2 regions of the Anoxybacillus sp. FSL W8-0382 genome follow, and region 1 is predicted to be linked to the other one. Evidence: riboswitches for the same ligand, from Rfam matches in the RefSeq annotation. Region 1 holds a riboswitch; the other holds the start of a gene.
The links. Region 1 has a riboswitch for thiamine pyrophosphate ahead of thiC (phosphomethylpyrimidine synthase ThiC). Riboswitches for the same ligand answer to the same signal wherever they lie in the genome.
Positions count from the first base shown of each region.

Region 2: another riboswitch for thiamine pyrophosphate. It lies ahead of thiM (hydroxyethylthiazole kinase); the one in region 1 lies ahead of thiC (phosphomethylpyrimidine synthase ThiC).

Region 1 covers NZ_JBBOPX010000001.1:1,661,170-1,664,823, reverse strand. Annotated here, with positions in the region: gene NSS60_RS08790 (potassium/proton antiporter) at 1-560, opposite strand, end outside; gene thiC (phosphomethylpyrimidine synthase ThiC) at 673-2,361, opposite strand; TPP riboswitch at 2,469-2,583, opposite strand; partial or broken gene NSS60_RS08780 (Sir2 family NAD-dependent protein deacetylase) at 2,673-2,927, opposite strand; gene NSS60_RS08775 (H-type small acid-soluble spore protein) at 3,134-3,307, shown strand; gene NSS60_RS08770 (LysR family transcriptional regulator) at 3,346-3,654, opposite strand, start outside.
Region 2 covers NZ_JBBOPX010000001.1:1,384,154-1,387,807, reverse strand. Annotated here, with positions in the region: gene NSS60_RS07350 (enoyl-CoA hydratase) at 1-359, opposite strand, end outside; gene thiE (thiamine phosphate synthase) at 402-1,055, opposite strand; gene thiM (hydroxyethylthiazole kinase) at 1,056-1,850, opposite strand; TPP riboswitch at 1,907-2,022, opposite strand; gene hcp (hydroxylamine reductase) at 2,186-3,475, shown strand; gene NSS60_RS07330 (thermonuclease family protein) at 3,506-3,654, opposite strand, start outside.

The sequences.
Region 1 (3,654 bases):
ATAAAGCTGAGAAAGGTGTGGGAAATAGTTAGTTCTGGCTGTTGGATAAATGTAATCAAGGAGAGGGTTAAAATAACGGCCATCGGATCGTTCATCCCCGACTCAGCTTCTAGTGTTGCTGAGAGACGGCGTTTTACATTGACGCTTCCTAGCGTAGCAAATATTGCTGCAGCGTCAGTCGAAGAAACGATAGCGCCTAATAGAAATCCCTCGGCCCATGAGACGTGTAAAATGTATTTGGCAAATATGCCTACGCAAATGGCAGTAATTAGCACTCCAAACGTTGCAAGGGAGGAAGCGGGAACTAAAACTTTTTTTAATGTATTCCACTTTGTGTTCATCCCACCTTCAAACAAAATAATGATTAACGCAAAAATGCCAACAATCTGGGTGAGAAAAGCGTTATCATAATATATAAATTTGGATAAAATCATTCCGACGAGTATGTAAAATACAAGTGATGGCACGCCTAGCCAAGAAGAAAACTTCGTTGTTAATACACCGATGATTAGAAGTAATCCTAACAAAAAAATGATGAAATCTGTGAGCAAGCAAGTCACCTCTTTCCATACTTTCTACTTAAAGTTACGACTTAAATTTAAGCTATAGTAAGTGGAATGTCAATGAATATGACTTAAATAACATTTTTTGTAAAAAAGTACAAGCTGAGCGCTATCTCTCAGCTTGCATGATGTTTGTATATTCAACAAATTGTTTTGCCTTTTCTTTCATTCCTTCGCTTTGTAGTGTTTTTTGTAATTCATGAGAAATATTCATTGAACAAAATTTCGGACCGCACATCGAACAAAAATGAGCAAGCTTTGCTCCTTCGGCCGGTAGTGTTTCATCGTGATATTCACGTGCGCGCTCAGGATCTAGTGACAAGTTGAATTGATCTTGCCAACGGAACTCAAATCTCGCCTTTGATAATGCATCATCACGCGTTTGTGCGCCAGGGTGTCCTTTTGCTAAGTCAGCAGCGTGGGCAGCAATTTTGTAGGCGATGACTCCTTGGCGGACGTCTTCTTTATTCGGTAGTCCAAGATGTTCTTTTGGTGTCACATAGCAAAGCATGGCCGTACCGTGCCAGCCGATAAGCGCTGCACCGATAGCTGAGGTGATATGGTCGTAACCTGGTGCAATGTCGGTAGTGATAGGACCTAGCGTATAAAAAGGTGCCCCGTGACAAATTTCAATTTGTTTATCGACATTTTCTTTAATTTTATGCATTGGAATATGCCCTGGACCTTCGATCATCACTTGGACATCATGTTCCCAAGCGATTTTTGTCAACTCTCCAAGTGTTTGTAACTCGGCGAATTGCGCCTCATCGTTTGCGTCTGCAATTGAGCCTGGACGTAATCCATCCCCAAGTGAAATAGCAATATCGTAAGTTTTTAAAATTTCGCAAATTTCTTCGAAGTGGGTGTATAAAAAGTTTTCTTCATGGTGTGCTAAACACCATTGTGCCATAATTGAGCCACCCCGAGAGACAATACCAGTTGTTCGATTGACTGTTAGTGGGATATAGCGAAGTAAGACACCTGCATGAATAGTAAAATAGTCTACGCCTTGTTCGGCTTGTTCAATTAATGTTTCTCGGTAAATGTCCCATGATAAGTTTTCGACAATGCCGTTCACTTTCTCTAACGCCTGGTAAATAGGTACAGTTCCAATCGGCACAGGGGAGTTTCGAATAATATATTCTCGCGTCTCATGTATATGTTTTCCTGTCGATAAGTCCATGACTGTATCGGCACCCCAACGAACAGCCCAAAGCATTTTTTCAACTTCTTCATCCATCGAGGATGTAACAGAAGAGTTTCCAATATTCGCATTAATTTTTACATGGAACTTGCTTCCGATGATCATTGGTTCACTCTCAGGGTGATTGATATTAGCTGGGATAATTGCCCTTCCTGCTGCCACTTCCTGTCGAACAAACTCTGGATCCATCTGTTCGCGAATAGCAACAAACTCCATTTCAGGTGTAATGATTCCTCGTTTTGCATAATGCATTTGGGTCACAACTTTCCCTTTTTTCGCACGAAAACGCCTAGGTGAAAAAGGAATGTTTGTTCTCACTAATGAAGGGCTATATTCTTCTACATCGCCACGCTCCGTTATCCATTTTTCTCTTAATTTTGGCAATCCTTTATCAATATTCGGCGCGAAAAGTGGGTCAGTGTATGGTCCACTCGTGTCATAAACTCGAATAGGCTCATTTTCTAGCATCGTTGTACCTGTCTTGGTTGGCGACAGTTGAATTTCTCGCATTGGCACACGAACATCTTCACGCGTTCCGGGCACATACACTTTTTTACTCGAGGGAAATGGCATTGATGAAAATAAGTCTTTCATTTTTAATCGCTCCTTTTCATTTTTTAGTTGGAGCAACGCCAATACGTAAAAAGATCAGGCTCCATAACGAGAACCTGATCTTGTCCGCAAATAGCACAAGTAAAGAACACTCGCGCCATCTACTTCCCTACGCTGGCATCACCCAGATCAGGTTCAAAGGGTCAAAGAACTTTTGCGCGTTCTTCTCTCAGTCCAAGCTATTGGACTCCCCTAGTAGATGATAAATTATGAATTTTAAAAATAGTCTAACATATGATAAAAATGTTGTAAAGTTATAAATGAAAAACTTGTTAAAATGGAGGCATAGTGGATTGCCAATTTGCTAAAATTGTATGTCCGATATGTGGTTGGCATTCAAGAAGTGTGCGAATACGATATTGATAAAATGCGATAAACTCGTCTCGATTATGTTGCATAGCATACGTACTTGCCAATTGTTGTGGATTTTTCGTGCGCCAAAGTCCTGATTTTGTCGAACGAAAATCGGGAAGCCCGCTTTCTGTAGACATTCCTGCTCCAGTAAATACGACTGTATACGAAGACTCTTTCAACCATCTTTCTAGCATTATCTCCCTCCTCTATAGATCAACAATTACTTCTATGTTCGCCCTGTTCTTCCTTTATTTTCACATATGTTTATGAGAAAAAAAGGACTTTCGATTCATGTGTATAAAAAATAAGAGCAGCATACCAACCTTGTGGGTGCTCTTTTTTTGTATATTTTTAACGTGAAGCGTAGATGATAATAATCATTTGAAGGGAGGGAAACAGCATGAACGTAACACGTGCGCAACAAATTGCTCAATCGCCCGATATGAAAAATGTAACGTATAATGGAAAATCGGTATATATCGAACATGTCGATGCGGAAACGGCAACAATCCATTTTTTAGACAATTCGGAAAATCAACAGCGTGTTCCAGTGTCACAGCTAGCAGAGCATTAAGACGAAAAGGGTGTAACAGAGCAGGATAGCCGTGCTCGTTACATCTTTTTTCGTTCGAGAAAATCAATAAATAAATGAACAATTTTTTTGCTTTTCATTGTCGGTGCATAAAGATAAGAAAACGTTCGGTAAAAAGGGGGGTGCTTTAAACAGACGATCGATAAGTGACCTTGTTTTAATTCACGCTCAATCACATGACGTGAAAGAAAGGCTAACCCGTTTCCGCGCATTAACGTTTCTTTAATTCCTTGATTGCTGCTGATGATCATGAGCGATTTAATTTTTAATCCATTTGAACGAATAAAATGGTTAAAGTATTCACGTGTGCCAGAGCCTAATTCGCGCGT
Region 2 (3,654 bases), 280 kb from region 1:
GCGGCACCATGTATGTAGCTAATCGTTAGTTTCGGCAATTGATGCAATGTCATCGCTATTTGTTTAATCGTTTCCATCACTTCAATGAATGAATGTTCATTCGTTGATTGCAACATCGTCTTAATGTCGCCCCCTGCGCTAAATCCTTTGCCACGCCCACGAATGATGACGATATCCGCTTCACTTGCTTCAACTTCTTTTAACGCTTGTAACAACTCTGTTAACATTTGTTCATGTAAGGCATTTAGCGCATTCGGACGATTCAATTCAATGGTTGCGACGCGATTTTCGTATGATAGTACGATATGTTCCATCTTCTCCATCCCCTCTTTCGTTTGTTCGCTATTTTCTTTCGACATATATGAATAAAATCCTGCACAGAACAAAACAAAAAGACGACATCATCTGTCGCCTTTTTGTTTTGCATGCATGACAATCTCATATAGTCGTTTTGTTTGTTCGTAAATATGTTCAGCACGGCAAATGGCCGAAATGACAGCAATTCCGTCTGCACCCGCTTCGATCACTTGTTTGGCTGTTTGTTCTGTAATTCCACCGATCGCAACGAGTGGAACACGTTTTTCATGGGCACGAATATGTTCAATCATCGTCAGTCCACATGCTTGCTTTGCATCTTCTTTGGAAACAGTTGGGAAAATCGGACCTAATCCAACATAATCGGCGCAAGCAGCAAGCGCTTTTTTTACTTCATTTAAGTTGTGAACAGATACGCCTAAATATTTATCTCCTATGCGATCGCGAACGCGTTCAGCTACTTCGTCTTCTTGACCGACATGAACGCCATCTGCCTGTAAAGCGAGGGCTAAATCGACATCGTCATTCACGATAAAAGGAATATTATACATTCGGCATCGTTCAAGTAATTTCTCGGCTAAGCGGTATTTTTCAATCCCCGTAAGCGCCCCCTTTCCTTTTTCGCGAAACTGAAACATTGTAATACCGCCTTTAATTGCTTCATCAAGCACAGCGAGCGGATCTTTCGTACAATCGATACTTCCCATAACGAAATACAACGATAGCTTCTGCTTCATCATTTATTCCCCTTGAATACGCGCGTATTGATCAACTTCTTCTGCGCTCGTTTCATGTAAAGCATTTAAAAAAGAAAGTTGAAAAGAACCAGGTACTTTTGCTTGTTTGGCTGCTTTTTCAGCCGCCACACCGTAATAAGCGAGGGCAGCAACTGATGACATCATCATATCGTCTCCTATACCTGCAAATGCACCTAATACCGAACTTAACAAACAACCTGTCCCGGTTACTTTCGTTAACATCGCATCACCATTTGAGACGATTACAATACGTTCTCCATCGGTTACTACATCATCTTTCCCTGTGACAACAACTACAGAGCGAAACATGAGTGCTGCTTTTTTCGCTACATCCACGAGGTCACTTTGAACGTCTCCTGCATCGACTCCTTTTGTACGTACTTGTTCACCCGCAATGCTCGCAATTTCCGATGCGTTCCCACGTAAAATCGAAATGTTTACTTCACGTAATATACGTCTGGCTGTTTCGGTGCGGTACGCTGTCGCACCAGCTCCAACAGGATCGAAAATGACAGGAATGTTTGCCTCATTTGCTGCTTTTCCGGCAATTAACATCGCCTCTACGTCTGTTTCGTTTAGCGTGCCAATGTTTAACACTAAAGCACGAGCTAACCGAACCATATCCGCTACTTCTTCTTTTGCATACGCCATAACAGGAGATGCGCCTACAGCAAGCAAACCATTCGCAACAAAATTGGTCACCACAACATTTGTCATATTATGTACGAGTGGTGACTCCTTCCTAACACGCGTTAACCATTGTCCTACATTCATCATTCATTCCCCCTAAAAAAAATAAAAACTAGTCGGACAGAGTCGACTAGTTTGCGTACTGAAAACATAGCCTACTTCCCTCCGCTGGTACAAACCAGATCAGGTTCAAAGGGTTGGAAAACTGATTGCGCGTTTTCCTCTCAGCCATCGCCATCCGGCACCCCTAGTAGTTTGATTGATTCAAATTTCTTTCATTTTAATACATTTTTTCTCTTGATTCAATATGGATTATTGTCAAATTCCGTTCACATTTTTGTATGAAAGTGTGATATGTATCACTTACGACGTACATATTTTCTCCTATTGTTAAAGTGTCAATAAGAAAAGGAGGGGTCATCATGTTTTGTCATCAATGTGAACAAACACCAACAGGGGGATGTACTGTTGTTGGAGTTTGCGGGAAAGATGAAACAATTGCAAGTTTGCAAGATACGATCGTATTTGCATTAAAAGGAATTGCAGCATATCGCACGCATGCCCATCAACTTGGGTATACCGATCCGTTCGTTGATACAACGACACATGAAGCGTTATATATGACGTTAACAAACTCTAACTTTAACGTACAAGAACATATAGACATGGCGATGAAAGTCGGAAGAGCAGCCATTCGCGTAATGGAACTACTCGATCGAGCACATACAGAACGACTTGGCATTCCTCAACCTGTTCGTGTAACGCAAAATAGAATTGAAGGAAAATGTATTCTCGTTACAGGACATAACTTATTTGCCCTTGAACAACTATTAAAACAAACAGAAGGAAAAGGAATTAACATTTACACACATTCCGAAATGCTTCCAGCACATGGTTACCCACAATTAAAAAAATATAAACATCTGAAAGGAAATGTCGGAAAAGCATGGTACGATCAACGTCGCCTATTTGAAAAATTCCCTGGTGCTATTTTAGCGACAACAAACTGTGTCATGCCGATAAAAGGTTCATATGCTGATCGCATGTTTTCATATGATGTAGCCGGATTAGAACATGTGCAAAAAATCGAAAACGATGATTTCACGCCGTTAATTGAGAAAGCGCTACAACTTCCAGAAGCAAACATTGAATCGGATGAAACGTTAGTGACTGGTTTCCATCACGAAACTGTAATTCAAATTTCACCAGAAATTATTCAAGCTGTAAAAGAAGGAAAAATTGAACGCTTTTTCGTTATCGCAGGTTGCGACGCTCCTGGAAAAGGCGGTGAATATTATCGCACGTTAGCTACATCGTTACCGAAAAACACTGTCATTTTAACGACATCCTGTGGGAAATTCCGCTTTAACGATGTCGACTACGGGGTTGTTCCTGGCACGAACATTCCACGATATATTGATTTAGGGCAATGCAACAACTCGATTTCGACTGTCAAAATTGCAATGGCGCTTGCGGAAGCATTCGGCTGTGAGGTCAATGAGTTACCGGTCAGCATCGTTCTTTCATGGTTTGAACAAAAAGCAGTTGCAATCTTACTCGGATTGTTTAGTTTAGGCATTCAAGACATTCGAATTGGACCGAAAGCACCGCACTTTATTTCTGAAAGTGTGTTACGCGTCCTACAAGACATGTTCGGTCTCAAACTTATCGGCGATGTAGAAGAAGATATGCAAGCGATGCTCGCACATTAAAAGGGCTGTTTCATCCAGCCCTTTTCACATTTACGAAGCTTTATTTAACCATACACTCATATTAAATCCTTCTTCTGTCACGTATCCATCGACACTCCATATTCGTTTTTTTGCTTTTTTTGCTTTTTCTTGTGCTTTATACAATTTTTTTGCATATTTTGTGTCCGGTTCAAATACGT